Regions from separate parts of the Microbacterium sp. ZKA21 genome, predicted to be linked through region 1. Evidence: predicted binding sites of a transcription regulator. Region 1 holds the regulator's gene; each other region holds the start of a gene.
The links. The regulator LexA, encoded in region 1, represses DNA repair genes until DNA is damaged. The targets are predictions, from matches to a motif close to TCGAACANNTGTTCGA.

Region 2: the regulator LexA is predicted to act here: its motif matches at 6,619-6,634, upstream of M2317_RS10395 (DUF222 domain-containing protein).
Region 3: the regulator LexA is predicted to act here: its motif matches at 7,439-7,454, upstream of recA (recombinase RecA).

What each region holds. Positions count from the first base shown of each region.
Region 1 covers NZ_JBNPVV010000004.1:323,621-333,804, reverse strand. The annotation lists gene infC (translation initiation factor IF-3) at 1-281, opposite strand, end outside; gene M2317_RS11135 (DUF1844 domain-containing protein) at 487-873, shown strand; gene M2317_RS11130 (SseB family protein) at 1,193-1,978, opposite strand; gene priA (bifunctional 1-(5-phosphoribosyl)-5-((5-phosphoribosylamino)methylideneamino)imidazole-4-carboxamide isomerase/phosphoribosylanthranilate isomerase PriA) at 1,962-2,708, opposite strand; gene hisH (imidazole glycerol phosphate synthase subunit HisH) at 2,822-3,454, opposite strand; gene hisB (imidazoleglycerol-phosphate dehydratase HisB) at 3,451-4,050, opposite strand; gene M2317_RS11110 (histidinol-phosphate transaminase) at 4,047-5,138, opposite strand; gene M2317_RS11105 (LysM peptidoglycan-binding domain-containing protein) at 5,185-5,544, opposite strand; gene lexA (transcriptional repressor LexA) at 5,827-6,513, shown strand; gene metE (5-methyltetrahydropteroyltriglutamate--homocysteine S-methyltransferase) at 6,577-8,892, opposite strand; gene M2317_RS11090 (methylenetetrahydrofolate reductase) at 8,915-9,865, opposite strand; gene M2317_RS11085 (prolyl oligopeptidase family serine peptidase) at 10,060-10,184, shown strand, end outside.
Region 2 covers NZ_JBNPVV010000004.1:179,609-189,792, reverse strand. The annotation lists gene M2317_RS10425 (ABC transporter substrate-binding protein) at 1-363, opposite strand, end outside; gene M2317_RS10420 (LacI family DNA-binding transcriptional regulator) at 516-1,625, opposite strand; gene M2317_RS10415 (class I SAM-dependent methyltransferase) at 1,690-2,301, opposite strand; gene rsmI (16S rRNA (cytidine(1402)-2'-O)-methyltransferase) at 2,405-3,226, opposite strand; gene M2317_RS10405 (dolichyl-phosphate-mannose--protein mannosyltransferase) at 3,263-4,819, shown strand; gene M2317_RS10400 (hypothetical protein) at 4,822-5,043, shown strand; gene M2317_RS10395 (DUF222 domain-containing protein) at 5,053-6,588, opposite strand; gene M2317_RS10390 (thioredoxin domain-containing protein) at 6,752-8,554, opposite strand; gene msuE (FMN reductase) at 8,719-9,288, opposite strand; gene M2317_RS10380 (aldo/keto reductase) at 9,363-10,184, opposite strand, start outside.
Region 3 covers NZ_JBNPVV010000001.1:227,891-238,074, forward strand. The annotation lists gene M2317_RS01215 (class I SAM-dependent methyltransferase) at 1-27, shown strand, start outside; gene M2317_RS01220 (HAD family hydrolase) at 32-700, opposite strand; gene dapF (diaminopimelate epimerase) at 714-1,586, opposite strand; gene M2317_RS01230 (NUDIX hydrolase) at 1,685-2,146, opposite strand; gene M2317_RS01235 (dihydrofolate reductase family protein) at 2,156-2,686, opposite strand; gene miaA (tRNA (adenosine(37)-N6)-dimethylallyltransferase MiaA) at 2,683-3,591, opposite strand; gene miaB (tRNA (N6-isopentenyl adenosine(37)-C2)-methylthiotransferase MiaB) at 3,734-5,287, opposite strand; gene M2317_RS01250 (regulatory protein RecX) at 5,335-6,189, opposite strand; gene recA (recombinase RecA) at 6,189-7,238, opposite strand; gene M2317_RS01260 (DUF3046 domain-containing protein) at 7,512-7,736, opposite strand; gene M2317_RS01265 (helix-turn-helix domain-containing protein) at 7,756-8,064, opposite strand; gene M2317_RS01270 (CinA family protein) at 8,227-8,709, opposite strand; gene pgsA (CDP-diacylglycerol--glycerol-3-phosphate 3-phosphatidyltransferase) at 8,706-9,287, opposite strand; gene M2317_RS01280 (DNA translocase FtsK) at 9,287-10,184, opposite strand, start outside.

The DNA.
Region 1 (10,184 bases):
TTGCGGCGAGCTTCCTTCGCCTTCTGGGCGGCCTCGTACTTGAACTTGCCGTAGTCCATGATCTTGACCACGGGCGGCTTCGAGTTGGGGGCAACCTCGACGAGGTCGAGGTCGGCTTCCTGCGCGAGGCGCAGCGCCGCCTCGATGCGGACGACGCCGATCTGCTCACCCGCGGGACCGACGAGGCGGACCTCGGGGACGCGGATGCGCTCATTGGTGCGGGGATCGCTGATGCGGAACTCCTTAGACGATGGTTTCGGCCACCAGGATGCTGTCGGCATCCCGGGCGAAATCAGAATCGTCTCCCACCCACCGGCATTCAGACGCCGGCTGGCACCCTGTCTACCGGTCGATCTTTCGAACGGAACCGGCGGAGTGCTAGACCCGGTAGCCTGGAACGGCAAGCGCGGGTGGGAAGTGAATCCTCTTTCGTACCGGAACAAAACGTTCCGGAGCCCGGCACAGTCTAACAGAAGGCAAGGCGAAGTGACGACTCAGGCATCAGGCGACGACCACCGGCACGACGAGTGGGCTCGGCAGGAGGATGCCGCGACCGCCGCATCCCGCGATATCGCCGACGTTCCGGCGGTCGAGGTGATCACCACCACGGCCGTGCACCTCATGAGTGCGGCGGCCGTGAAGCTCGGCCTGGCCGACGACCCGGACAATCAGCTCGACCTCGACGAGGCGCGCAAGCTCATCAACGCACTGGCCGGCCTGATCACCGCAGGGGCACCGGAGATCAGCGACATGCACGCCCGCTCGCTGCGCGATGGACTGCGGTCGCTGCAGCTCGCGTTCCGCGAGGCATCCGCCATCCCGGACCCGATCGGCAAGGGGCCGGGCGAGAAGTGGACGGGGCCGGTCACGTAACCCGGTCGACGGGCTCCGGTCCTGCGGGCTCCGGGGCGCCGCCTTCGCTCGCAGAGCGGGGACCCTCCCGCTTCGCGGGCCCCTCCCGATGCTCGCTCCGGTCGGCGCCCCTGCGCCCTCCGGACCTGCGCCCTCGCGAGTCCTTGACTGGTGGATGAGGAGGAAGCTCCCGCGACGCCCCTGCTGACTCCGGCTGCTCGCTCGCATTCGTCGCTGAACCGGTGGATGAGGAGAGGAGGCGGGCGGAGTCGAGAAACCAATCCGGGCTCGAGAAACCATGTCTGCGGGTGTTTCTCGAGCGGAAAGTGGTTTCTCGGGTTCAGGCGGAACGGCGGAGCTTCACCGTCAGGGAATCCGCAAGGACCGCGATGCGGTCGTCGGCGGCCCAGCGCTGCGCGAGGCGGGCGAGCACGGCATCGAGGACCTCGCGCTCCAACCCGTCGACCAGTTCGAGGACGACGACGAGCTCTGGGCCGCGCAGCCGCGCGTCGGGGTCCCCCGGCGCCACGGCGACATCGATCACGGCCAGTTCGTGCGCGACGCTCTCCTGCAGCGCCGCATAGACCTCGGGAGAGAGGAAGCTCGGTTCCCAGGCATGCCCCTGCGCCACGGCCCACACCGCCGGGCGGCGCAGCACGAACTCGGTATCGCTCGTCGGATCGAGCACGATCAGATCCGTGTCTTCGGCTGACGCCGCCAGAGCGGCGCGCACGGCCTCGACCGGTATCGGCCGCGCCGAAGCATCCCACCGCTGCATCGCATCGACCGAGGAGAACACGGGCTGGACACGTCGTCCGTCGGGGGCCGCGACCGTCACGATCGACAGCTCCTGCGTCTTGTCCACCGCGAGCCCCGAGGGCGCGATGCCCTCCTCGCCCTTCTCGGCGATCAGCGGGATCAGGACGCGCGCCGAACGGAACGCGTCGACGACCTCGGCCTGACTGCCGGCTCCCGCACGGAAGCGCAGCAGTGCAGCGAGCAGCGCCGGGTCGGCTGACCCGTCGTCCGCGGCGTGCGGGTTGGACTCGAAGCTGCGCCCCGCCCAGGGAACACCGGCCGAATCGCCTGCGTCCGGGTGATCGCAGGAATCAGTCTCCCGCGACATCCAGTGCCTCTGCCAGCGTGAACGCGCCGGCGTAGAGAGCCTTGCCGACGATCGCACCCTCGACACCCAGCGGCACGAGCTCGCGCAGAGCCGCGATGTCATCGAGGCTCGAGATGCCGCCGGAGGCGACGACGGGCTTCGGGGTGCGCGAGGTGACCTCGCGCAGCAGTTCGAGGTTCGGGCCGCGCAGCGTGCCGTCCTTGGTCACGTCGGTGACGACGTAGCGGCTGCAGCCGGCCTCTTCCAGACGGTCGAGCACTTCCCAGAGGTTTCCGCCCTCTTCGGTCCAGCCGCGTGCTGCCAGCGTCGTGCCGCGGACGTCGAGCCCGACGGCCACCGCCTCGCCGTAGCGGCTGATCACGTCGGCCGCCCATTCCGGGTTCTCCAGAGCGGCCGTGCCGAGGTTGATGCGGGAAGCACCGGTCTCGAGCGCCGCCTCCAGACTCGCGTCATCGCGGATGCCGCCGGAGAGCTCCACGTTCACGCTGCGGAACTGCTTGATGACCTTGCGGAGGATGTTCGCGTTCGAGCCGCGCCCGAACGCGGCATCGAGGTCGACGAGGTGGATCCACTGGGCACCCTGGTCGACCCATTCAGCCGCCGCATCCAGCGGGTCGCCGTAGCTGGTCTCGCTGCCCGCCTCACCCTGGGTGAGACGCACCGCCTTGCCGCCGGCCACATCGACGGCCGGGAGAAGGGTCAGGCTGGGTGTTGACGCGAAGTCGTTCATGTCGTCCTCGGGTGGATGAATGTGCACCGTTCGCGGGCACGAGACACGAGACTAGTCCCGTCTGCGGCACGGTTCAAAACGATGACGCCCGCGTGACGGTGCGCGTCGTCCGCTCAGAGCGTTCCGACCCAGTTGCGCAGCAGCCGGATGCCGGCCTCGCCGGACTTCTCCGGGTGGAACTGGGTCGCGGACAGTGGCCCGTTCTCCACGGCGGCGAGGAAGGGCGAACCGTACGTCGTCCACGTCAGCGCGGGCTCGGGGAACGGCGGCATGACGTCGAGTTCCCAGTGCTGCGCGGCGAAGGAATGCACGAAGTAGAAGCGCTCCTCCTCGATACCACGAAAGAGCACGCTGCCCTCGTCCGGCGTCACCGTGTTCCAGCCCATGTGCGGCAGAACGGGCGCGTCGAGTTCGGTGACGGCACCAGGCCACTCCCCCAGGCCCTCGGTGTCGATGCCCCGTTCGACGCCGTGTTCGAACAGCACCTGCATTCCGACGCAGATCCCGAGCACAGGGCGACCGCCGGCGAGGCGGCGCTCGATGATCTCGTCACCGCCGTGGGCCGCAAGAGCCTCGCGCACGGCCGCGAACGCGCCGACGCCGGGCACGACGAGGCCGTCCGCCTCGAGCGCCTCGGCCCTGTTTCCGGTGAGCACGGCATCCGCGCCAGCGGCGATCAGCGCCTTGACTGCGGAGTGGACGTTGCCGGACTCGTAATCGAAGACGGCGACGCGAGGACGACTCACAGCGCGCCCTTGGTGGACGGGATGCCGGAGACCAGCGGGTCGAGCGCCTTGGCCTGGCGGAAGGCGCGCGCGAAGGCCTTGTACTCGGCCTCGGCGATGTGGTGCGGGTCGCGTCCGCCGAGCACGCGCACGTGGACGGTGAGCCCGGCGTTGAACGTGATCGCCTCGAAGGAGTGGCGCACGAGAGAGCCGGTGAAGTGTCCGCCGATGAGGTGGTGCTCGAAGCCGGCGGGCTCGCCGGAGTGCACGAGATACGGCCGACCGCTGATGTCGACGACGGCCTGAGCGAGCGCTTCGTCCAGCGGGACGAGCGCATCGCCGTAGCGGGAGATGCCGGACTTGTCGCCCAGCGCCTCACGGATCGCCTGACCCAGCACGATGGAGATGTCCTCGACGGTGTGGTGCGCATCGATGCCGGTGTCGCCGGACGCGCGCACGGTCAGGTCCGTCAGCGAGTGCTTCGCGAAAGCGGTCAGCATGTGATCGAAGAACGGCACCGACGTATCGATGTGGCTGATGCCGGAACCGTCCAGGTTCAGCTCGAGTTCGACGGACGACTCGGACGTGCTGCGGGTGCGGCTGGCGGTGCGGCTCATGAGGCCGATTCTATCGATGCCAGCGCGTCCAGGAACGCCGTCGTCTCGGCCTCGGTGCCTGCCGTGACGCGCAGGTGCCCTGCGATGCCCACATCCCGTACGAGAACCCCCCGGTCGTACAGCGCCTGCCAGGTCGCCTTCGGATCCACCACCCCGCCGAACAGGACGAAGTTCGACCAGGATTCGTGCGGCGCGTAGCCCAGCGCTTCGAGCGTCGCCGTGATCCGATCACGCTGCTCGACGATCTCGTCGACCATCGCGAGCATGGTGTCGGCGTTGCGCAATGCCGCGATCGCCGCGGCCTGGGTGAGAGCGCTCAGGTGATACGGCAACCGGACGAGGCGCAGAGCGTCGATGAAAGCCGGATCGGCCGCGAGATAGCCGACACGTGCACCCGCGAACGCAAACGCCTTGCTCATGGTCCGCGAGATCGCCAGACGCGGGCGACCCTCCAGAAGCGTCAGCGCTGACGGTTCATCGCGAGGGGCGAACTCCTGATAGGCCTCGTCGACGACGACGATGCCACGGGATGCTTCGTACACCGCCTCGACGACATCGAGGCCGAGCGGTGTGCCGGTCGGATTGTTCGGCGAGCACAGCAGGACGATGTCCGGTTCGACGGCCGCCACCTGTGCGGCGGCGTCGTCCGGCGTCACCGTGTAGTCCGGCTCGCGCTTGCCTGCGATCCATGTGGATCCGGTGCCCTGCGTGATGAGCGGATACATCGAGTACGTCGGGGCGAAACCGAAGGCGGTGCGCCCCGGTCCGCCGAAGGCCTGCGCAATGTGCTGCAGGACCTCGTTCGATCCGTTGCCCGCCCAGATCCGATCCGCCGACAGCCCGTGGCCCAGGTAGTCCGCGAAGCTCTCGCGCAACGTCGTGAACTCGCGATCCGGGTAGCGGTTCACGTCGCGAAGAGCGACCGCGATGTCGTCGAGGATGTCACTGGCGACGGCATCCGGAATCGGGTGCGTGTTCTCGTTGACGTTCAGCGCGACCGGAAGCGGCGCCTGCGGAGCGCCGTACGGGGTGAGGCCGCGCAGATCATCGCGGAGAGGAAGGTCATCGAGGGAGGTCACCCGCCCCATGCTACCGAGACGGCTCCACCGCCCGAGGCCGATATGACGAAGCGTCTCAACCCGCGTAGGCCGCCGGGATCGCCAGTTCTTCACCGATCATCAGCGTGCCGCCTTCGAGCAGGTTCAGCTTCTGCAGGCCGTCGACCACGTCACGCGGATCGGCACCGGGCGCGATCTCCTCCGCGATCGACCAGAGAGTGTCGCCGGGCATGACGGTGACCGTCTCGAACGACGAGGTCACTTCCTCACCACCGGCGTAGGCGGATCCGCCGCTGAGCGCCGCGAAGGCGAGACCGACCGCCAGGGGAAGCGCGGCGAGGGCGAGCAGGACGCGGCGACCCCGTGCCGTCAGACGCAGCCGGGTGACTGCCGCGGACGGACGGATGGACGGTGCGGTGACGCTGATGCTGCTCATGATCGCTGCTCCTCGTACTTCCTCTCCCGATCGGGAGACTTTGGCGTAGCGTTCGCATTCCCCACTCGGCCGGGAGTGGGGGATGCGAAGCTACGTACCGAATGTATCTTCGATTTCGAATGACTGTCAAGTCTTTTTCGAAACCGGATCGTCGAATCCTCCGACACGCTCGAACAGATCTTCCCCGCACGCGGAATCTCGGATACGGTTTCGCTAACGACACCTCACCACGGGCCTCCGACATCGATGCCGGACACCCGATCGGTCAACGAAGGAGCAGCCATGAGCGACGCATCAGCCCCCGGCACCGAGGCACCGCGCACTCGTCGACGCAAGAGCCTGAGCGCCAAGCAGATGGCGATCCTCGAAGTCATCCAGACGTCGATCGCGCGGCACGGCTATCCGCCGAGCATGCGCGAGATCGGCGACGCCGTCGGACTGAAGTCGCTCTCGAGCGTCACGCATCAGCTGGGCCAGCTCGAGCTCAGCGGCTACCTGCGCCGTGACCCGGGCAAGACGCGCGCCATGGAGGTGCTGATCGATCTGCCGGGCAGCGGCACCGAGAACCCGGCGGACACGGCTCCCCCCGTCGGCGACGCAGCGCTCGTGCCCCTCGTCGGGCAGATCGCGGCCGGCGTGCCGATCACTGCAGAGCAGCAGGTCGAGGAGATCTTCCCCCTGCCGCGCCAGCTCGTGGGCAAGGGCGAGCTGTTCATGCTCAAGGTCAACGGCGAGTCGATGATCGATGCCGCCATCTGCGACGGCGACTGGGTCGTGGTGCGCACGCAGAACACGGCGGAGAACGGTGAGATCGTCGCCGCCATGCTCGATGACGAGGCCACGGTCAAGACCTTCCGACGCCGTGACGGCCACACCTGGCTGCTCCCGCGGAACTCCGCGTTCGAGCCGATCCCTGGCGACGACGCGACCGTGCTGGGCAAGGTCGTCGCGGTGCTGCGCGCGGTCTGATCCCCTTCGACAGCAGAGCGGCCTCTCCCGATCGGGAGAGGCCGCTCTGCTGTCCTGGTGCGATCAGATCGCCACTGACACGTCCTCGCGGACGCGGCGGGTGGCCTCGACGATGTTGCGCAGCGACTCGGTCGTCTCGTCGTACCCGCGGGTCTTCAGACCGCAGTCCGGGTTGACCCACAGCTGACGGTTCGGGATCTCGGCCGCCGCACGGCGCAGCAGCGCCTCGATCTCGTCCGTGGAGGGAACGCGCGGCGAGTGGATGTCGTAGACACCCGGCCCGATGCCGTGGTCGAAACCGGAATCGACGATGTCGTCCACGACGTCCATCCGGCTGCGTGCCGCCTCGATCGACGTGACGTCGGCATCCAGCGCCCGGATCGCGTCGATCACGACGCCGAACTCCGAGTAGCAGAGGTGGGTGTGGATCTGGGTCGCCGCGACCGCTCCGCCGGTGGCGAGGCGGAACGAGTCCACCGACCACTTCAGGTACGCGGCCTGGTCCGCCTGCTTGAGCGGCAGCAGCTCGCGCAGCGCGGGCTCGTCGACCTGGATGATCTCGATGCCGGCCTTCTCGAGATCGGTGATCTCCTCGCGCAGCGCGAGGGCGACCTGGTTGGCCGTCTCGCCGAGCGGCTGGTCGTCGCGCACGAACGACCAGGCGAGGATCGTGACGGGTCCCGTGAGCATGCCCTTCATGTGCTTGGCCGTGCGGGACTGGGCGTAGGTCGACCAGTCCACCGTGATCGGCGCGGGACGGGACACATCGCCCCACAGGATCGACGGGCGGGTGGCGCGCGATCCGTACGACTGCACCCAGCCGTTCTCCGTGACCGCGAATCCGTCCAGGTTCTCGGCGAAGTACTGCACCATGTCGTTGCGCTCGGGCTCGCCGTGCACGAGGACGTCGAGGCCGAGGTCCTCCTGCAACGCCACGACGCTGTCGATCTCCGCACGCAGGAACTCCTGGTACTCCGCCTCGGTGATCTCGCCGCGCGTGAAGCGCGCACGCGCACGGCGGATGTCACCGGTCTGCGGGAACGAACCGATAGTCGTCAGCGGGAGCGCGGGGAGGCCGAGGGCCTCTTCCTGCGCCGCCTCGCGCTCCGCGTAGGAGACGCGCGAGAAGTCGGCATCCGACAGGGTGCGGGCGCGCACGCCGCCGTCGCGGACTCCTGGTGCCGACAGGCGGTCCGCCAGAGCCGCGGATGCCGCGTCCAGCTCGTCCTGGATCGCCGCGCGTCCTTCGGCGAGACCGCGGGCCAGCGTGACCACCTGCGCGACCTTCTGGTCGGCGAAGGCGAGCCAGGAGACCAGACGACCGTCGAGCTGGTACTCGTCCGTGACGTCATGCGGCACATGCAGCAGCGAGGTCGAGGTCGAGGCCGCGATCCCTGCCGCACCGAGCGCCTTCAGCGCTTCGAGCCGGTCGAACGCCGCTGCGAGGTCGCCGCGCCAGATGTTGTGGCCGTCGATCACACCGCCGACGAGCACCTTGTCCGCAAGCCCTGCGGCGGCCGCGGGAACGGAGCCGCGGACCAGGTCGACGGCGATCGCCTCGACCGGTGCGGCGGACAGCACGGGGAAGGCGGCATCCAGCGACGCGTAGGGAGCAGCGACGAGGATCGCGGGACGCTCGGATGCCCCGCCGAGCACGGCGAGCGCGCGCTCCGCGGCAGCGGTGAGCTGCGCGGTCGACGCCGGCAGCGACTCGCTGACCAGGGCGGGCTCGTCGATCTGTACCCAGGCGGCACCGGCGGCCCGCAGACGCGCGAGCAGGTCGACGTAGACCGGGAGCACGTCCTCGAGGCGGGACAGCGGGTCGAAGCCCTCCGGCGCGTCATCCGAGGCCTTGGCCAGGGCGAGGAGCGTGACCGGCCCGACGATGGCAGGACGCGTCACGAATCCGGCAGCGGCGGCCTCGACGACCTCGCGGACGAGGCGGTCGCTGGAGAGCGAGAACGACGTCTCCGGACCGATCTCGGGCACGAGGTAGTGGTAGTTGGAGTCGAACCATTTGGTCATCTCCAGCGGCGCGCGGTCGCCTTCGCCGCGGGCGACGGTGAAGTACGCCGGGAGTCCGATGGTGCCGTCCGCGTCGCGCAGGTTCTCGAAACGCGCAGGGATCGCACCGACGGTGACCGCGGCATCCAGAACCTGGTCGTAGTACGAGAACGACTCGGGGATCGCGGAATCCGTGCGGCCCAGACCCAGCGATGCGAGGCGCTCGCGGGTCGCGGCGCGCAGCTCGGCGCTGGTCGCCTCGAGCTGCTGCTCGTCGATCCGCCCGGCCCAGAACGCCTCGACGGCCTTCTTCAGTTCGCGGCGGCGCCCGATGCGGGGGTAGCCGAGGATGGTGCCCTCGGGAAATGCAGTCATGGTCGGTCCTTTCAGGAGGGGTCTAGTGGTGAAGAGCGGGGAGGATGTCGGCCGACTCGAGGACGTTCAGGACCGTCTCGTGCTGGTTGAACGCATACAGGTGCACACCGGGTGCGCCGCCCGCGACGACCTCGCGGGCGAGCCGCGCGGCCCAGTCCACGCCGATCGCCCTGCGTCCCTCGACCGTCGGCTCGACCTCGAGGGCGACCTGGAGCTCGCCGGGGATCTCCTCGCCGGTGAGCTCGAGGACTCTGGTCAGGCGCGTGGGCGAGGTGATCGGCATGATCCCCGGGAGGATCGGAATCGTGACGCCGGCGCGGCGCGCGCGCTCGACGAACGCCAGGTAGTCGTCCGGGTGGAAGAACAGCTGCGTGATGGCGAAGGTCGCACCAGCCGCCTGCTTGGCCAGCAGCGCCTCGACATCCTGCGTGCGGTGCGCCGAGCGCGGATGCCCCTTCGGGAACGCCGCCACGGCGATGCTCACCTTCCGGCGCGGTCCGACGCGCGCGGCGCCGGGGATGCCCGGAACGGGCGACTCCTCGTACGGAGCGCGCTCCGCCTGCACCCGATCGATCAGCTGCACGAGCTGCGCGGCGCTCTCGAGGTCGCCGAGGAACGGCTCGTCCTGACCGGTCGGCGGATCGCCGCGGAGAGCGAGGAAGCTGCGGATGCCGGCATCCAGGAACTCGCGGATGAGCTGATTGGCACCGGCGTACGTGTTGCCGACGCAGGTGAGGTGGGCGAGCGGCTCGACGTCGGTGTGCGCTCGGATGTACCGGAGCACTTCGAGCGAGCGCCCTCCCGTCGATCCGCCGGCACCGTACGTCACCGACAGAAATGCGGGGCCTGCGGCCGCCAGGCGGAGCACGGTCTCATGCAGTGCGTCCGCGCTGGACGGCGTGCGCGGCGGGTACAGCTCGAAGGAGAACGGCACGCGCGAGGCACCGACGGGGGTGGAGTCCTCGGAGGTCATGTTTCTCTCCTGCTGACAGTGCGGACACGGGGCGGCCGCGAAGAACCTGCGCTTCGCGGGCGGATGCCGGGCTCGGCTGTCGCTCCACGCTCCAGGGCGAACGGGGCGTTTCCATGAAGGTAAGGCACCGGGCGCACCGCGCGCACCTGTGTGACGCCATGTGTCGTGTGGCGTGCGTCTCGTAGGCTCGGAGCATGCCCCAGCCGTTCGGTTCCTGGCCATCGCCGTTCCACGCCGCCGATATCGCGGCATCCGCTCCCCGCATCGACGGCGCCCGCTTCGTCGGAGACGAGATCTGGTGGGGCGAGTCCGTGCCGTC
Region 2 (10,184 bases), 140 kb from region 1:
GTCTTCAGGTGTCAGGCTCTCGCCGTCGCTCCAATCGACGTCGTCGCGGATCGTCATGACGATCGTGCGGGCGTCCGGCTGGGACCATTCGGCGGCCAGCCACGGGATGCGCTCGCCGTCGAGCGGGTTGATGAGGATGAGCGGTTCGTAGATCCACCGTGCCGCCGTGCGCGTGTTGGTGAGATACGGGTTGAAGTTCCGTGTGAAGAACGGGTTGCCGTGGTCGGCGTTGATCAGCATCGTGTCATCGCCGATCGACGGATCGGGCTGGGACGTGATCTGGATGCTGCAACCGCTGAGAGCGATCGCCGCCGCTGTCAGACCGATCGCCGCGGCCCTCCGCCAGCGCTGGAACCTGCGCATCTTCGCCACCTGGGAACCTCATGTCGTCTCTGTCATGACGGGCCCTCTGTCGGGGCACCCGTGCGGATCGCATCCGCTTCCCCGATTGTAAGCGCATACATTTCTGGTCCGCAACCCCCCGACGCCGACCGGGCTCGGTCTCGACGCAGACGTCAGGAGCGGCGCCGCGAGCTCTCGCGCAGGGTGATCGCGAGCGGAAGACGAACGAACATCGGGTCGGCATCCGGCTGCTCCAGCCGACGTGCGAGCACCTGCACGGACGCGCGCCCGAGGTCGATCATCGGCTGCCGGACGGTCGTGAGCCGCGGGTCCGAGAGCGCGGCGGCGTCGATGCCGTCGAACCCGGTCACGAGCAGGTCCTCCGGCACGCGCACACCCGCGGATCGCAGGGTGTCGAGAGCACCGAGAGCCATCTGATCGTTCGCCGACATCAGCGCGGGAGGAAGGCTCCCCGTGAGCAGTTCCCCCGCCGCGCGACGTCCGGATGCTCGGGTGAAGTCGCCGCGCAGGACGGTCACGTCATCGATCGGTATGCCGGCCCCGGTGATGGCCGAAGCGAATCCCTGCCATCGCTGCATGCCGTCGGGCGAGTCGGCCGGCCCCGTCAGGAATGCCGGAGGACGCCCACCGGTCTGCGCCAGCACGAGGCGGGTGAGCTCCGCCATCGCCTCGGCGTTGTTGACCGTGACGTGGTCATAGCGATCGCCACGAGGAGGACCCGCGAGAACGACGACCGGGATCCGCCGGGCGAGCCGGGCGAGAACGTCATCCGGCACACTGCTGGCGAGCACCACCAGACCGTCGACGCGCCCCGCCATGTCCCGCACCGTCGCGCGCTGCGGGTCGTCCCTGCCGACGCCGATCATGAGCACGAAGCCCTGCTTCCAGGCTTCCAGCTCCGCACCACGCAGCACCTCGTCGAGGAACAGGTTCGTCGGATGCTCATCCGGCTGGCCGTCCTGATCGTCGAGCACGGTGAACGGCCGCGCTTTCGAGGTGCCCGACGCGAGAACGTCGAGGGCGGGCGCTTCCTCCGCCGCATCGAAGCCGGGGAAATACAGCCCCAGGACTCCCGTGCGCCGCTCCGCGAGTCCGCGGGCGCTGCCGCTGGGGACATATCCGAGCGCCGCGACGGCATCCAGGACGCGGTCGCGCGTGACCGGCCGCACGGCATCCGGCGTGCGCAGCACTCGCGAGACGGTCGCGATCGACACGCCCGCACGGTCGGCGACGTCGTAGACCGTCGCTGCCTTCGTCACCATGAGATCCCTTCGCCCGGGCTGTCCCCCAGGGTACCGAGGTCGCGCTCGACCGGATTACGGCGCGTCAGGCGCGCCGCGCCATGAGAGCACCGTGCGGGCGACCGCTGACCTCGCCGGGTGCCCGCTCGCGGCGTTCGGAGCGGACGACGGCGAACCCGGCATCCTGCAGCAGGATGCCGAGCGACTCAGCATCCCAGAAGTACGCGGTCGTGATCGCGTGCCCGAACGGCTCGTGAGGGATGCCGTCGAAGTATCCGATCAGCAGCGAGCCGCCCGGCGCGAGCACGCGGGCGAGCTCCGCCAGGATCTCGGGAAGCTCCGCGGGCGGCACGTGGATCATTGCGTACCAGGCGAGGATGCCGTCGAACACCGCATCCTCGAAGGGAACGTCCCGCAGGTTCGCCTGTTCGAAGCGCAGATCGGGGTACCGCGACCGCGCAGTCGTGACGAACTGCGCCGAAAGATCGACGCCGACCGCATCGCGGCCGCCGTCGTGGAGGAGCTGCGTCCAGTGCCCCGGACCGCACCCGGCGTCCAGCAGTCGCCCCGGCGTCGCGTCGCGCCATGCTTCGATGCAGCGTCGGTCTGCGGCATCCATCTGCTCGATCGAACCGAGCAGCGCGGTGTACTCGGCGGCGCGGGCGTCGTAGGCTTCGGCGATCGAGGCGTCGGTCATCGCACCAGCCTATGAGCGGCGGCACGCCCACGACTCTCGCAGATCGACATGGATCTCGTACGTATGCGACCGATTCCTGCGAGCTGCGTGCGCTTCTGCGAGATCAGCGCTGCCGCGACGCCAGCGCCTGCTGGTACAGGTCCCGAGAGCTCAGGCCAGTGACTGCGGCAACCTCGGCACAGGCATCCTTCAAGCGCATGCCGGACGCGACGAGCGCCTGCACCTGCGCTGAGGCGTCCTCCGCGGAGATCTCGACCGGCGACGCACCTTCCACGACGACGACGATCTCGCCCTTGACTCCCTGCTCGGCCCAGTCGACGAGTTCGGATGCCGTCCCCCGCCTCACCTCTTCATACAGTTTCGTCAGTTCACGGCAGACCGCGATGCGCCGGTCCGATCCGAAGGCCGCGCCCATGTCGGCGAGCGACGCCGCGAGGCGCGACGGCGACTCGAAGAAGACCATGGTGCGCGGTTCGGCGGCGAGCGCGACCATCGTCGAGCGCCGCTCCCCCGGCTTGCGCGGCAGGAATCCCTCGAACGTGAACCGGTCGGTCGGCAGTCCCGAGATCGCCAACGCCATGAGCACCGCGCTCGGACCGGGGATCGCCGTCACGGTCACGCCGGCGTCGACCGCCGCGGCGACGACGCCGTAGCCGGGATCGCTGACCGCCGGCATCCCGGCGTCACTGACGAGCACGACGTCCTGGTCGGCGGCGAGGGCGACGAGTTCTGCCGCCTTGTGCTTCTCGTTGTGGTCGTGCAGCGCGATCAGCCGCGGGCGGTTCGCGATCTGCAGCGCCCGCAGGAGCCGCTGCGTGGTGCGGGTGTCCTCGGCGGCGACCACCTCGGCATTCTCGAGCACCTCGATCAGGCGCCGCGATGCGTCGCCGAGATTGCCGATCGGGGTGGCGGCCAGGATGATCACACGTTCAGCTTAGGCGGCACGATCTAGGCTTGAGCCGTGACCGCCCCTGTGCCCCTGCTGCCGCCCCCGGCCCAGCGATCGACGCTGTGGGGGCGCTTCGGCACCCGGTTCCTCGAGGACCCGGAGTGGATCAGGCTCCTGCGCTGGTTCGTCCCGCTCATCATCACCGCGCTCGCGGCGGTGCTGCGGCTGGTGAACCTCGACCGACCGCACACGCTGGCGTTCGACGAGACGTACTACGTCAAGGATGCCTGGGCGCTGTGGGCTCAGGGATATGAAGGCGTCTGGGGCGACGGCGCGAACGAGCAGCTGCCGTCCGGGGACGCGAGCGCACTCGGCGACGAGGGCAGCTTCATCGTGCATCCCCCGCTGGGCAAGTGGATCATCGCTCTCGGCATGGCGCTGTTCGGTCCTGGGTCGAGCGGGGGCTGGCGCCTGACGACGGCGATCCTGGGCACCGCAACGGTACTCGTCGTGTATCTGATCGCGCTCGCGATGACCCGTTCGATCCCGGTCGCGGCGATCGCGAGCGGGATGCTGGCGATCGATGGCCTGAGCATCGTGATGAGCCGGATCGCGTTGCTCGACGGCATCCTCACCTTCTTCATCATGCTGGGCTTCCTGTTCGTGATCCTGGATCGGCGGCGCACGATCCCCGACCTGGAGCGGCGGGATGCCGAGGCGCCCGACCCGCTCTGGGGCCGCATCCTCTGGCGGCGCCCGTGGATCGTCGCGGCCGGCCTCGCGCTGGGTGCCGCGACGGCCGTCAAGTGGTCCGGACTGTACGCGCTCGCCGGTCTCGGCATCTACCTCGTCGTCACGGATGCTCTCGCCCGCCGTCGCGCCGGGATTGTGTTCTGGCCGACGGATGCCGCGGTGCGCCAGGGCCCGGTGACGTTCCTGCTGCTCGTACCACCGGCACTGCTCGTGTATCTGGTGTCGTGGACCGGTTGGTTGGTGACGAGCGCGGGATACGACCGCTCCAGCGACCCGAATCCCCTGACGGCCCTGTGGAACTACCACCAGGCGATGTACGGGTTCCACGTCGGCCTCGCCACCGGCCATCCGTACGCGAGCCCGGCCTGGCAGTGGCCGCTGCTGCTGCGGCCGACGGCGGTCTGGGTGGACAGCTCCGACCAGTCCTGCTGGGGAACCGACCATTGCATCGCCGTGATCACCGCCCTGCCGAATCCGCTGATCTGGTACGCCGGCGTCGCCGCTGCCGTGTACCTGATGTACCGGTTCGTGCGCGGTCTGATCGAGCGGAAAGCGATGCCGTGGCAGTACGGGATCCCACTGGTCGGCCTCACCGTCACCTATGTGCCGTGGCTGCTGACGCCGGGGCGGACGATCTTCCAGTTCTACACCGTGGCGATGATGCCGTTCCTCGTGATCGCGCTCGCGCTCGCGCTGCGGGATCTCGCCGGACGCCGACGTGAACCGCTGCATCGGCGACAGGCCGGCGAGCGGACTGTCATGGTGTTCCTCGTGCTCGCGGTGCTCGCGTCGGTGTTCTTCTACCCGCTCTGGGCCGGGATCAACGTGCCGTACGGATTCTGGCTCGTGCACAACTGGCTGCCGGGGTGGGTGTAGCGATGCGATCCGGTCCGAGCGGGTTCGCGTACACCGTGCGCGGCGCAGAGGTCGTGATCACGCACCATGGTGCGCGCGCCGGTCTCCTTCGGGGTGCGAAGGCTGCCGCCTTCCTCGATGCCGTGGAGAGTGCCGACCCGCAAATGCTCATGGCCAAGGCGACGGGCAACTACCGACACGGCAACGAACGCACAGCCAAGCAGCACCCGCGCAACGCGGGCTGATCGCGCCCGTCAGGCCGGCGTGCGCTTTCGTCGTCGCGGAGGAATGGCGAGGTGGGGCGAACGGGCGCGATGCCAGCTCTGATGGGGATCCCACCAGGCAGGGCCGCGGACTTCGGGAACGCCTCGGTTCATCCGGATGACCCACTCGGTCAGATGCAGAGTGCGGTGATGCCACCAACACAGCAGCACGCCGTTGTCGGTATGGGTGGGCCCTCCGTCGGCCCATTCCTGCACGTGGTGGATTTCACACCAGTCAGCCGGGACGGTGCACCCGGGGATCACGCACCCGCCATCGCGGACGGTGATCGCCCGACGCTGCAGTGCGTTGAAGATGCGGTTGCTGGTCCCGATCGAGACGATCCGTCCGTGATCGTCGAACAGCACACGCTGGATCCCGCCCGCGCATCCGGTCTGCGCCGCTGAGGACACCGGAATCGGATCTCCGGTGCTCAGGATGGTGGCCCACCCCGCACCCCGGGTCAGATCTTCGGCGGTCGCGGTCACGACCAGCGTCGGCGCCGCGCCGCCGACCTGCGGAAACCCGCCCGACGCGGCCGCGGCCGCCAGGATCATCGCCAGTGCGTCGTGCAGGCGCTGCGGCCGGGTACGTCCATCTACCAGCGTGGGATCCTCGGGCGCGTGGTCGAACGAGAGATCATCATCGCCGGACGGCTCGAATCGGACTCCGGCGTCTCGGCCCACTTCAGTGTCGGGCGCGTCCCCCGCCGCCGTCGGGTCGGTCGGCCCGTCGTTGCGAGGGTTGAGGATGCTGTCCATCAACAGCTTCAGTTGTCCGGCGGCTTCGGGCAGCAACGCACCCCGGACCGGATGCACTCCGTTCTTCAACGCACCGATCGTCAGGAACCGCCCCCGCGCGTCCTCTTCTGCAGATGGCTCCGCCCCGTCCGGGTCGAGATACGCCACGATGACCTGCGCGTACACGCCCAGCTCTTCAGGTGAGGCCGATGGGCGCTGCGCGCCGTCCACTTCGACCTCCGTGGCCTCGAAGTCGGGGTCGTCGAGCTCTCGGCCGGATGCGAGTGCCGCGAGATGGATATCCGCCCGTCGACGATCGTCGTCGCTGATCCGCTTGGCCGCCTTTTCCAACGGCCCGGTGGCGGCCAGCACCCCCGCCAATGACAACTCTCCCGCGAGCATCGCCCGCCGCAGGGCGGGGAACCGCGCCGGCTGGAACTCACCATCGGTGATGCGGCGATAGCGCGCATTCAGTCCTGCCGCCTTCACGACCCGGCTTGCACCATGGCGATCCGTGCCGAGAAGCACCTGCACCAGATCGAGCGGCTTCGCGCATCCGTACCGCGTGGTGAGTCGTTCCTCACGGAGTCCCTCGGATCGACCGCGCACCTGCACTGCCGCCTCGACGACGACCGCGTCCAGTCTCCGCTGAATCCGGCCTGCCACAGCCAGCAGACGCACCACGTCGTCATCGGACAGGTCCGGAATCTGCTCGCCGGTGAACGCATCGTCCAGCACGGAGGCGACGCGGGCCTCCGTTTCCTCCAGACGAGCGACGATGCTGTTCATACCCATCATTCAACCTGGGGGCACCGACATTCGAACGCATGTTCTCATGAAACCTTCAATCTCAGGTTGAACCCAGTTTCAGAGTGAACGGCAGGGGCGGTCACGGGCTGTGTCGTGACCCCGTTTCGACTCACTCCACTCGCTCAGCGAACGAGAGGCGGGGTCAGCGCACCTGCGGGATCGCGGAAGGATCCGACGTCGGCAGCCGGCACACGAACGCCCGGCAGTCGTAGGCGACATCTTCTTCCGCGGCCTTGCCCGCGAACAGCTCGAACCCGGCATCCTCGAACGCCTGCGCCTGCGCCGGGGTGACCACGGCGATCACGTCGGCATCCACTCGGCGCGCAGCGGCGGCCAACGCAGACGTCGGATCCGACGTCACAACCACCAATTGACGCGGCGACTCGGCGAGCCCGGCCGCGACCCGCAGCAGGCTGCCGCGCCCGAACGGATGCCGAAGAGCCGCCTCCCCCTGATCCCGCACCCGCGCTTCGGCCGCCGCGCGGTACCGCTCGCCCGCTCCGAGGCGCCATGCCGCCAGCGCCGCCTGCGCGACGGCCGAGACGCCGGACGGCAGGTCTCCATCGGTCTGGTCCGGAGCTGCCGCGATGCCCTGCGCGGTCAGCACCGGGTCGATGTCCGCACCCTCTGTCAGGATGCCGTCGAGGAGCGACAGCGCCGTCACCGCCCACGTGGCATCGCCGGTCGCCACTGCCAGCGAGAGGAGTCCGTCCGCCAGCAGCCCGAGATCAGCGGCCGTGGCCACGGCGCGCGATGCCGAGCCTTCCAGCGACAGGCGCACGAGTCGACCGTCGTCACCACGGTTCGTCACCAGCACGAAAGACGCTGCGCCGACCGCGGCATCCACCCACGCCTGTTCCCCCAGCGCCGCGCCCGCACGCGCGAGCGCACCGATCGCCAGGCCGTTCCAGCCCGTGATGACCTTGCCGTCGACCGCCGGCGGCTCGAGCTCGGCGCGCTCCCCACGGCCGCGCAGGTAGTAGCCGCCCTCGCTGCGCTCGCCGTCGATCCACGATTCCGAATCCTGTGCCGCACCGAACCCTCCGCCGTCGCGGCGGAGCGTGTCGAGCAGGAACGATGAGACTCCGCGCGCGGTCTCCTCATCGCCCGCGCGCACGGCGACGTCCAGCAACTGGGCGTTGTCGGTCAGCATCCGCTCGTAGTGCGGAACCGACCAATCCCGCTGGGTCGCATACCGGAAGAACCCGCCGTCGGCATCGCGCAGGGCGGAAGCAGCCATCGCCTCCAGCGCGCGCGAAGCGGATGCCGCGGCATCCGACGCCTCGGCCTGCACGACCGGGGACTGCAGGTAGACCAGCGTCGTCGCGACCGGGAACTTGGGCGCCCCGCCGAACCCGCCGTACGCACGATCCTCCTGCGCGGCGATCGACCGTGCCGCCTCGGCCAGGTCCTGTGCCGTCGGGAGGTCGCTCGGCACCGAGGCGGATGCTTCGGCGAGCGCGTGCGCGACGGCATCCGCCGACTCCACCACTCTGTCGTGCCGCACCGTCCAGGCCTCCTGCACGGCGGCGAGCACGTCACGGTACGCCGGCAGTTGGCCCCGCGCCTGCGGCGGCCAGTAGGTCCCGGCGTAGAACGTGTGCCCGTCGCCCGTCGCGAACACCGTCAGCGGCCAGCCCAGATTCTGGGTGAAGGCGGATGCCGCGGCCATGTACGCCCCGTCGACGTCCGGATGCTCCTCGCGATCGACCTTGACGTTCACGAAGTCGCGGTTCATCGTGGCCGCGATCTCCGGATCCGAGAAGGATTCCCTGGCCATGACATGGCACCAGTGGCACGTGGAGTATCCGATCGAGATCAGCAGCGGCACCCCGCGGCGGCGGGCCTCCTCGAACGCCTCCGTCCCCCACGGGTACCAGTCGACGGGGTTCTCGGCGTGCGCGCGCAGGTACGGGCTCAATGTGTCGGCGAGCCGGTTCGTCATGATGCCACGGTACGCCGCTGCGGGAAGTCGCGCCCGGCGCACAGCCTCAGCGGTTCGAAACCTCTCCGTGTCGGCGAGAGCTCTCGGTATCCGCGGGATTGCGACGGCGGGCTTCGCAGACACGACGGGTCTCGGGGACAGGTCGTGCCCGATCGCGGCGCGCGTCAGCCGGCGAGCACCTCGACCGACCGCGTCGCGGCATAGCCGACCAGCGGCAGAGCCCGGTCGGCGGCGAGCGCGATGCGGTTCTGCAGGATCTCCGAGGTGATCGTGTACCGATCGAAGTCGGTGTCGCTCGCGTAAACGCCGATCGGCAGCGTGAGCGACTGGAAGAACGCGAACAGCGGTCGCAGCTGATGCTCGATGATGAGAGCGTGCCGCTCGCCGCCGCCCGTCGCGGCGAGCAGCACGGGTTTGCCGACCAGGTCGTACTGGCCGATGAAATCGAAGAGGTGCTTGAACAGCCCCGTGAAGGATGCCCGGTACACCGGGCTTCCGACGATGAGCAGATCGGCCTGCTCGATGGCGACCAGTTGCGCCTCCACATCGGGGGACAGATCGTCGCGGCGCAGTGCGCCGGCGAGCGCCGGGCCGATCGCCGTGAGTTCGATGATCGTGACTTCGGCTGGTGCGCGCTCGGCGACGGCATCCGCGATCGCACGGACGAGGGCGGTCGTCTTGCTGGGCTCGTGGAGCGAACCGGAAACGGCCACGATGCGGTAGGGAGCTGTCATGTCTGAGGACGGTACTCGCGATGACGCCCCGTGGCGCACCAGGCGACACGGGGCGTCATGTGACGTGAGATGACTCAGTTGAACTCGTTCGGGTGCGTGCCCACGCGGCCCGTTCCATCCAGCGGGTCGAGAGCGTCGATCGCGTCCACTTCGGCATCCGACAGGGTGAAGTCGAAGACGTCGATGTTCTCGCGGAGCCGCTCGGGGTGCACCGACTTCGGGAACACGATGAAGTCCTTCTGCAGGTGCCAGCGCAGCACCACCTGGGCCGGAGACTTGCCGTGCGCGGTTGCCGCCTCGGTGACGGCCTGCGTGCCGAACAGGTCGTACTTGCCCTGCCCGAGCGGACCCCACGACTCGATGCGGATGCCGTGTTCGCTCGCCCACGTCGTCACTTCGCGCTGCTGGTAGGCCGGGTGCAGTTCGATCTGGTCGACCGCCGGGATGACCTGGGTCTCGGCGACGATGCGCTCGAGATGCGGCACGAGGAAGTTCGAGACGCCGATGGAGCGGGCGAGCCCCTGCTGACGGATCTCGATGAGCTTCTGCCAGGCGTTGACGTAGTTCTCCTTGGCCGGGGTCGGCCAGTGCACGAGGTACAGATCGACGCGATCGAGGCCGAGCTTCTCGAGGCTCTGGGCGATCGCGGCGTGCGGCTCCTCGCCGTCGTGGCGGTCGTTCCAGAGCTTCGTGGTGATGAACAGCTCATCGCGCGGGATGCCGCTGGACGCGATCGCCGCACCGACTCCCTCCTCGTTGCCGTAGATCGCGGCGGTGTCGATGTGGCGGTAGCCGACTTCGAGAGCTTCGGAGACAGCACGCTCGGTGTCGGCCGGGTCGACCTTGAAGACGCCGTAGCCGAGCTGGGGGATCGAGTGTCCGTCGTTGAGGGAGAG
Region 3 (10,184 bases), on a different contig from region 1:
CCGACGGAGCCGATCGACCTCGCCTGATCCGCTATCTCGTCGCCAGGCCGAGCAGGTCCGGCAGACGAGCCATGTCGTCGAACACCGTGGTGTTCTCCCCTTCGAGCCACGCTCGCGGAGTGATCCCGCCGGCGTACCCGAACGCGCGCATACCCGCCGCACGGGCCGCCGCGACGCCGAACCTGCTGTCCTCGATGACGACGCATGCCTCGGGAGCGACTCCCATGCGCGCGGCTGCATGCAGGAAGAGGTCGGGTGCGGGTTTGCCGTTGACAACCTCCACTGCGCTGAAGATGCGCCCCTCGAAGAGCGGCAGCAGTCCGGTCAGGCCGAGGGTGCGGTCGAGCTTCTCGTATGAGCCGCTGGACGCGATGCAGGTCGCAACGGCCGGCGCGATGCGATCGAGTGCCTCGACGACCCCCGCGACCGCCTCCAACTCGCGTGCGAATGCGTCGTCGTACAGGTGCTGGTAGGGCGCTTCCCAGTCGTCAGCGAGGGGACGCGCGAGGTATGCCTCGACTTCGGCGCGGAAGTGCGTGGCAGAGCGTCCGACGAAGCGATGCACGATGTCGCGCTCACTCAGTTCCCATCCGAGATCGGCGAGCACGTGTCGATCGACGCGCACGGCGAGCTTCTCGCTGTCGACGAGAACCCCGTCGCAGTCGAAGATCACCAGCTCGATCGGGCTCTCGTCACCCACGCGCTCTACGGACTCAGACCAGATCGATCTCGCCGCGGAAGACCAGTTGCGCGGATCCCGAAAGGGCGACGTGCTCGCCGTCCTCGGCGGGGAACATGCGCACGCCGAGCGTTCCACCCGGAACTTCGACCCGCCAATTGTCCGGCGCCCGGTCGCCGGCCCAGTGCCGCACCGCGAGCGCAGTGGCTGCGACGCCCGTGCCGCAGCTGAGCGTCTCGCCGACGCCGCGCTCGAAGACGCGCATCGACACGTGGCCGATGCCGTCGCGGACCAGCGGCTCTCCCGGGACGACGAACTCGATGTTCGCGCCCGCGGGCGGCTGCGGATCGAGGATCGGCGCGTACTCGAGTTCGAGACCGGCCAGCTCCTGGTCGGAGGCGAGAGCCACGACGACATGCGGGTTGCCGACATCGATTCCGGTGCTGGGTCGTGCGACGTCGAGCCCTCGGGCCCGCACCAGCGGATCGTCGCCGGAGAGCTTCCAGCGGCCGAGGTCGACCTGATACCCGGTCTCGCTGCGGGTCACATCGCGCACGCCGGCTCGCGTGCCGATCGGCAGCGTCGAGCCCGGCTCGATGGAGGCAAGCCCCGCACGCACCAGGTAGTGGGCGAAGACGCGGATGCCGTTGCCGCACATCTCCGCGATCGACCCGTCCGCGTTGCGGTAGTCCATGAACCACTCGGCGGCGGGCTCCTCCGACAGCGACGCGGCGCCCTCCGCGATCGCCTGGGAGCGCACGACGCGCAGCACGCCGTCCGCACCGATGCCGAAATGCCGATCGCAGATGGCGGCGACCTGATCCGCACTCAGCTCGAGCTGGCCATCAGGGTCGGCGATGATGACGAAATCGTTGCCCGTGCCGTGACCCTTGGTGAATGCGACCATGGGTCCAGTCTATTGACCGAACCTCATGAGCCCGCGATCACGCGCTTGCGCGACGACAGCATCGGCATCCGGACGATCGAATACCCTGATGACCGCGGTCACGATCCGAACCCGAACGTCGACTCCAGCGGCAGATCGCCCGCGCCCAGACCGCGCAGCACCGACAGTTCGTAGTCGGGGATCGGGTCAGGTAGGCCGTCCAGGGGCCACCAGCGCGCCTCGACGGCCTTGTGCGGCTCCTGGATCGCCGGCTCACCCTCCCAGGAGCTCGCCGTCCAGAACCACTCGATGCGCTGCTCGCGCGGCGCATCCGTTCCATCCGTGCGGTGCATGATCGTCACGAGCTCCAGGTCATCGGAGCGCAGGACCACGCCGAGCTCTTCGGCGGCCTCGCGGACGGCCGCTTGCCTGGCCGTCTCCCCCGGTTCGAGGTGGCCCGCAGCTCCCGCCACCCAGTGCCCATCCATGTAGCCCGTGTTCTGGCGCAGCTGCAGCAGGACCTCGCTCCCCCGACGCAGGAACACGTACGAAGCCGGGATGAGGGCGAAGGTGTGTGCCACCGCACCAGCCTATTGCGGCGCGAGGACTCGATAACGACCGCAGAGGAAGTTCCGGTTGCGCGCTGTCTCGACGAGTTCCAGATCGAGTGCGCGCGGAAGCACCGGCGACCCCGCACCCAGTGTGACGGGCGCGTACTGCAGCCAGACCTCGTCGAGCAGACCGGCATCCGCGAACTGCCCGGCGAGGTCTCCCCCGCCGACGATCCACAGATCCTTTCCGCCCGCGGCCTCGACCATCGCGGCGTGCACCTCGCGCACGTCGGACTGAGTGAGCCGCACGTCGCCCGTATCGGGCAGCGACAGTTCGCGATGCGTGAACACCCACGTCGGCTGCTCGTACCCCCAGACGCCCTTCTCGTGATCCATCACCCACTGATAGGTCGACGCCCCCATCACCAGCGCACCGATGGTCGTGATGAAGGAGGGGTACGCCATCGGCCCCTGCTCGTCGAAGTCCTGCTTGAGCAGCCAGTCCAGGGAATGCTCGGGCGTCGCGATGAAGCCGTCGAGGCTGGTGGCGGTGAAGTAGTGGGTGGTCATGCGTTCAGCATGTCACCGGCATCCGACATCGGTTGAACCCACTCGATTCCGGGATAGCGCTTGAACCACGACACCTGCCGCCGGGCGTAGCGGCGGGTCAGCGCCTGCGTCTCCGCGATCGCCTCGGCCTCGGTCTTCTCCCCCGACAGCTGCGCCAGCGCCTGTGCGTAGCCGATCGCCCTCCGCGCCGTCACGCCGTCTTCCAGCCCTCGATCCCGCAGCGCGGCGACTTCGTCGAGCATTCCCTGCTCCCACATCCGCTCCACGCGCCGATCAAGACGCTGCACGAGTTCGGAGCGCTCGACGTGCACGCCGAGAATACGCGTGTCCGGCTGCCACAGCACAGGCGCCTCCGGCAGCATCGCCCCGTGCGTCGGCGCACCCTGCTCCAGCACCTCCAGCGCTCGCACGATCCGACGTCCGTTCTTCGGATCCACTCGGGCCGCCGTCGCGGCATCCATCGTCGTCAGGCGTGCGAACAGCGCGCCGGCGCCCCGCGTCTCGAGTTCCTGCTCCAGGCGCTCGCGCACCGCGGCATCCCTGGGCGGAAACCGGAAGTCGAAGATCACGCTGGACACGTACAGACCCGAGCCGCCGACGAAGATCGCGTCGCCGCCCCGCGCGTGGATGCCCTCGATCACGCCCCGTGCCAACGGCTGATACCAGGCGACGGCCGCCTCCTCTGTCACCTCCCGCACGTCGAAGAGGTGATGAGGGATGCCGTGGCGTTCGTCGACCGGCAGTTTGGCGGTTCCGATGTCCATGCCGCGGTACAGCTGCATCGCATCGGCATTGACGATCTCCGCCGGGTTGCCGCGCTCGCGCAGCGCGGCGGCCAACCGGAGCGCGAGGTCGCTCTTGCCCGTGCCGGTGGCTCCGACGATCGCCCAGACCCGGTTCACGATGCGCTCCGGTCCGATGACCGAGACGCGAACGCCCTCCCGCCACGCATCGAGACCCCGTCGTATCGGCGGGGCCACGTCGGATTCGCGCTGACAGGACGGGGTTTCGCAGACAGCACGGCGTCTCGACGAGGGATCAGGGCGGTCACACCCCGACGCGCAGCGTCGGTAGGCCGAGCGACACCGCACCCGAGGAGCCGGACACGGCGCCCGCCTGCGCAGGGACTCCGCAGGACTCCGCCTGGGCGCGGTCCCACGCATCGCCACCCCTGGTGCGACGGATCCGCAGCGGCGCGCCGGTCGGGTCGTCGGCGAGCAGGTGGAACGGCGCGCCGTGAGTGATGGTGACGGTCACGACATCGCCGGGACGCGGAATCTCCGAGCCCTCGGTCACTTCGAAGTGCACCAGCCGGTTGTCCTCGGCGCGCCCGGTCAGACGGTGCGTCTCGGCATCCTTCTTGCCCTCGCCGACGGAAACGAGCACCTCGACCTCGCGACCGACCTGGTTCTGGTTCTCCTCCAGCGAGATGCGCTCCTGCAGTGCGAGCAAGCGGTTGTAGCGCTCCTGGACGACCTCTTTGGGGACCTGATCCGCCATGGTCGCCGCGGGCGTCCCCTCGCGGATCGAGTACTGGAACGTGAACGCGTTCGCGAATCGCGCCTGCTCGACGACCCGCATGGTGTCTTCGAAGTCCTCGTCCGTCTCGCCGGGGAAACCGACGATGATGTCGGTCGAGATGGCCGCGTTCGGAATGCGCTCGCGCACGCGGTCCAGGATGCCGAGGAACTTCTCGCTCCGGTAGGAACGACGCATCGCCTTGAGGATGCGGTCGCTGCCGGACTGCAACGGCATGTGCAGCTGGGGCATGACGGACGGTGTCTCCGCCATCGCGGCGATCACGTCATCCGTGAACGCCGCCGGGTGCGGGCTGGTGAACCGGATCCGCTCGAGTCCTTCGATCTCGCCTGCCGCCCGCAGCAGCTTGCCGAAGGCCTGACGGTCGCCGAACTCGACGCCGTAGGAATTCACGTTCTGGCCGAGCAGGGTGACCTCGATCGCGCCGTCTTCTACGAGCAGCCGGATCTCGTTCAGGATGTCGCCAGGACGGCGGTCCTTCTCCTTGCCGCGCAGGCTGGGCACGATGCAGAACGTGCAGGTGTTGTTGCAGCCGACCGAGATCGAGACCCAGCCGCTGTGCGCCGAATCCCGCTTCGTGGGCAGCGTCGACGGGAAGATCTCAAGAGACTCCAGGATCTCGAGCTCGGCATCGCCGTTGTGACGTGCGCGCTCGAGCAGACCGGGAAGCGAACCCATGTTGTGCGTGCCGAAGACGACGTCCACCCAGGGCGCCTTCTGCTGCACGACATCCTTGTCCATCTGGGCGAGGCAGCCGCCGACGGCGATCTGCATACCGTCGTGCTTGTCCTTGATCGACTTCAGGTGCCCGAGCGTGCCATAGAGCTTGCCCGCCGCATTGTCGCGCACGGCGCACGTGTTGATGATCACGACGTCGGCCTCTTCGCCCGAAGCGGCCTTGACGTAGCCGGCGCTCTCGAGCGACCCGGAGAGACGCTCCGAGTCGTGCACGTTCATCTGGCACCCGAACGTGCGCACCTCGTACGAGCGCTGTCGGCCGTCGTCGCCGGTGGCTGCAGAGGAGGGCGCGATGATCGTCGGTTCGCTGCGCGGAGTAGTCATGATCCGTCCATTCTACGAGCGATCGTGCGTCCCCGAGCTCGGCGGATTCAGTCGGAGTCGACGAAGCGCACGCCCGGCGCGGGCCCGCCGGAGCTCGCCTCCGCCAGGGCCGTCTTGGCCGCGGTCATCGCGACCGCGCCGTTGTATCCGCGTCGCGCCAGCTGGCCGACCAGGCGCCGAAGCGCCGTCTCGTGGTCGAGCCGGGCGAGGGATCGGGCCTTCGTCCGTGCGAACTCGAGGGCACGGTCCGCGTCATCATCCGGCAGTTCATCGAGTGCGGCATCGATCACGTCACGGGGAATTCCGCGCTGAGCAAGGGCACGGCTGAGCGCGATCCGCCCCTGACCCTTCCGCTCCACCCCAGAGGTCACCAGATGTCCTGCCAGGATCGCGTCGTCGAGATAGCCGCGGCGACAGAACTCGTCGATCACATGATCGATCTGCGCTGCATCGACGCGCTGCCCCTGCAGCTCGAATCCCTTCAGCACGGCGCGCGCCTCCGAGATCGAAAGCGAGCGCGCACGGAGCTTGCGCACCAGCACTTCCTCCGCTCGTGCACGGATGCCGTCCGGGTCGGCCACATCGTCGCCTTCGGGCGCAGACGTCTCATGAGGGCGCAATGCCCTGAGCTTCGGCGACCTTCGAGCCTCCGCACCGTACGCCGGGTGATGCGCACTCGGCGTACCGGCGTCCGCGTCTTCGCCGGCGGCCCAGGTCGGATGCCACGCATCGGCGCCGGTTGCGCGACCGACGACCGGTGCCGCTTCCCCGGACGATGTCGAACTCGCGGCGCGATCAGCTGCGGTGTGTGACGGAGACGGCCCGTCCTCTGCCGACGCGTGGCGACCGAAGAGCGGGATCACGGGGGCGAGGTTCTCCTCGCCCCCGTTCTCACCGGTCATCAGGCCGGACGACGCTGCGCGAGCTCGTCCGCAGCCTCCGGAGCGGCAGCGGCACCGCCGATGCCCAGCTTCTGCTTGATCTGCGTCTCGATCGTGCGCGCGATGTCGGGGTTGTTGATGAGGAACGTGCGGGCGTTCTCCTTACCCTGACCGAGCTGATCGCCGTCGTAGGTGTACCACGAGCCCGACTTCTTCACGATGCCGTGTTCCACGCCGAAGTCGATGAGGCTGCCTTCGCGCGAGATGCCGATGCCGTACAGGATGTCGAACTCCGCCTGCTTGAACGGCGGCGCCATCTTGTTCTTGACGACCTTGACGCGGGTGCGGTTACCCACGGCCTCGGTGCCGTCCTTCAGCGTCTCGATACGACGGATGTCCAGTCGTACCGAGGCGTAGAACTTCAGCGCCTTACCACCGGCCGTGGTCTCGGGAGACCCGAAGAAGACGCCGATCTTCTCGCGCAGCTGGTTGATGAAGATCATCGTGGTGTTGGTCTGGTTGAGGCCACCGGTGAGCTTGCGGAGCGCCTGCGACATCAGACGAGCCTGCAGTCCGACGTGCGAGTCGCCCATCTCGCCCTCGATCTCGGCACGCGGCACGAGAGCGGCGACCGAGTCGATCACGACGAGATCGATCGCACCGGAGCGCACGAGCATGTCCGCGATCTCGAGCGCCTGCTCACCCGTGTCGGGCTGAGACACCAGCAGCGCGTCGATGTCGACGCCGAGCTTCTTGGCGTAGTCGGGGTCGAGTGCGTGCTCGGCATCGACGAACGCGGCGATGCCTCCGGCGCGCTGGACGTTCGCGATCGCGTGCAACGTCAGTGTCGTCTTACCCGACGACTCCGGGCCGTAGATCTCGATGATGCGGCCGCGCGGCAGTCCACCGACGCCGAGGGCGACATCCAGCGCGATCGAGCCGGTGGGGATGACTTCGACCGGGGCGCGCTCGTCGCTGCCCAGCCGCATGACCGAGCCCTTTCCGAACTGGCGGTCGATCTGGGCGAGGGCCGATTCGAGGGCCTTCTCGCGGTCTGCGGGTGATGGCATGGTGTGCTCCTTCTGCTCGCGCTGCTGCCGCCTGTAGGCTGTCGCGGCCTCCCCTGGCTGGGTCGACTCTCCGACAAGGCGTATGGCTTTCGGCCATGTCCCTCACGGTATGCGGAGCCTCCGACATCGCGTCGGGAGAGATCCGCAGACTGTGGAGAAGACGGGGTCGATCACCACTTGTGCAGAACGATACGCGCATCTCGAACAGATCTTCGACGACACGCCGATCCGGCGATCGAAGATCGATACGTCAGACGACGTCGCGCTGAGCGCTCAACGTCCGCGCGGTTCCAGACGCCCGGCACCATGACGACGCTCGAGCGGCACTTCCGTCTCCGCGCACAGCGCGAGCCAGATCTCGCGGGGAGGGACGCCGGCCGCAAGCGCTTCGGAAGCTGTCCTGGAACCGATCGATCCGAGCACCAGATCGCTCATCAGCGACGCCGAACGCGCGCCGAATTCGGCCTCAACGGCACGGAGGAATTCACTTCGTCGCATCGAAACGGTGTCGCCGGGCTCAGTGCAGCGAGAGCTCGGATTCCATCGACGCGACGAGGTCGTCCGGAACGACATCCGGGAACACCTGCAGGCCCTCGAGGACCGAGATGCGATCGCCGACCTCCCGCATGATCGTCGAGATGGGTACGTCGAGCGCTTCTGCCACCGAGGCGAGAATCTCGCTCGAGGCCTCCTTCTGACCGCGCTCCACCTCGCTGAGGTAGCCGAGTGCGACGGAGGCCTTGCTGGCCACCTGACGGAGCGTGCGCCCCTTCTGAAGGCGGAAGTCCCTCAGCACATCGCCGATCTCCTGGCGTACAAGAATCATCGGAACCTCCTCTCGTTCCCCGTCGTCGAATTCGACGTCGAGCGGATCGCCAGTCTAACCCGACCGGCTGTGGAAAAAACTAGCGTTTCAAGCTGTGGTTCGGTTGTGAGCACGTCATCCTGAGCATTCAGCACATGAGTGATAACCGCGAAACGGGTCCCGCTATTCCTGCAGCATCCGAAGCGCCGCCGAGATCGCGGCATCCACTGACTGGCGGCGGATCTCCTCGCGATCGCCACCGAACCGGAACGAGACGCTCCGCACTCCAACCGGTGTCGCCACCCCGACGTGCACGGTTCCGACGGGTTGACCGTCCGGTGAGGCAGGACCGGCGATGCCCGTCGTCGCGATGCCGACGTCCGCAGGCCGGCCGTCGACCGCGACTGCCGCGCGTACGCCCTCGGCCATCTGCTCGGCCACGCGCGGATGCACGGGACCGTGCTCGTCGAGCAGTTCCGCGTCGACTCCGAGCAGCGTGTGCTTCACGGGGGTCGCGTAGGCGACCACGGCTCCGCAGAGCACGGCCGATGCACCGGGAACCGCCACGACCGCCGAGCTCACCGCTCCCCCGGTCAGCGATTCGGCGAGGCCCAGCGTCCACCCGCGATCGGTCAGCAGCGTCACCAGCGCCGCAGCGCTGGTCACGACCGTCCTCCCGTGCGAGCACCCCGAACCTGAGCGATGACGTAGTCGATTCCGCTCAGCACCGTCAGCAGAAGCGTCGCGTACATCAGCACCACTCCGATGCCCGTCCACCAGTCCATGCCGACGAAGACGTGCAGCGGAAGCAGCCACCAGCTCAGGGTCACGCCCTGCAGAGCGGTCTTCGCCTTGCCCATCCATGCCGCGGCGACGATGTGCTGCTTCGCCACGACGAAGCGGTGCACAGTGATGCCCCATTCGCGGATGAGGATGACGATGACGACCCACCACGGCCACTCGCCGAGGATCGCCAGCCCCACGAAGCCCGCCCCGGTGAGCAGCTTGTCGGCGATCGGGTCCCACAGCTTGCCGAAGTCGCTGACGATGTCGTACCGACGTGCGAGATACCCGTCGACCCAATCGGTGGAGATCGCGAAGACGAAGAGAATGCCGGCGATCCACCGCAGCACGAGATCATCGGAGCCGTAAGCGCCGCCGAGCAGCAGCAAGACGAAGAAGACGACCGCGAGCGGGATGCGGGCGATCGTGATCGCGTTCGGCAGTTGACGCGGGATGGCCATCAGTCGCGGCCCGTCAGACCCCAGGCGTCTTCATCGCCTTCGGCCTCCACCACTGGCAGGTCGCGGAACTGATCTTCGACCGGATCGTGCTCCACGGCCTGCGGAGCCGGAGCTGCCGGCGATGCAGCAGGCGCGGGCGGATCATCGCCGCGGATGTGCGCTAGCACCTCGGGCAGCTGCTCGGCCGTCACCAGGACGTCGCGTGCCTTGGAGCCCTCGGAGGGGCCGACGATCTCGCGCGACTCCAGCAGATCCATGAGGCGCCCTGCCTTGGCGAAGCCGACTCGGAGTTTGCGCTGCAGCATCGATGTGGAGCCGAACTGGGACGAGACGACGAGCTCGGCGGCGGCGAGCAGCAGCTCGAGGTCGTCTCCGATGTCCTCGTCGATCTCCTTCTTCTTGCCCTCTACGGCCTCGGCCACATCGGGGCGGTACTCCGGCCTGGCCTGCGCCGTCACGTGCTTGACGACCGCGTCGATCTCGCTCTCGTTGACCCACGCACCCTGCAGACGGAACGGCTTGGACGACCCCATCGGCGAGAACAGCGCGTCGCCCTGACCGATGAGTTTGTCGGCGCCGGGCGAGTCCAGGATGACGCGGCTGTCCGTGACGCTGGTGACGGCGAACGCGAGACGGGACGGCACGTTGGCCTTGATGAGGCCGGTGACCACGTCGACGCTCGGTCGCTGCGTCGCCAGGACCAGGTGGATGCCGGATGCGCGGGCGAGCTGCGTGATGCGGACGATCGAATCCTCGACGTCGCGCGGCGCCACCATCATGAGGTCGGCGAGCTCGTCGACCACCACGAGCAGGTACGGGTACGGCTTGAGGACACGCTCGCTGCCGACGGGCACCTCGACCTCCCCGGCACGGACCGCACGGTTGAAGTCGTCGATG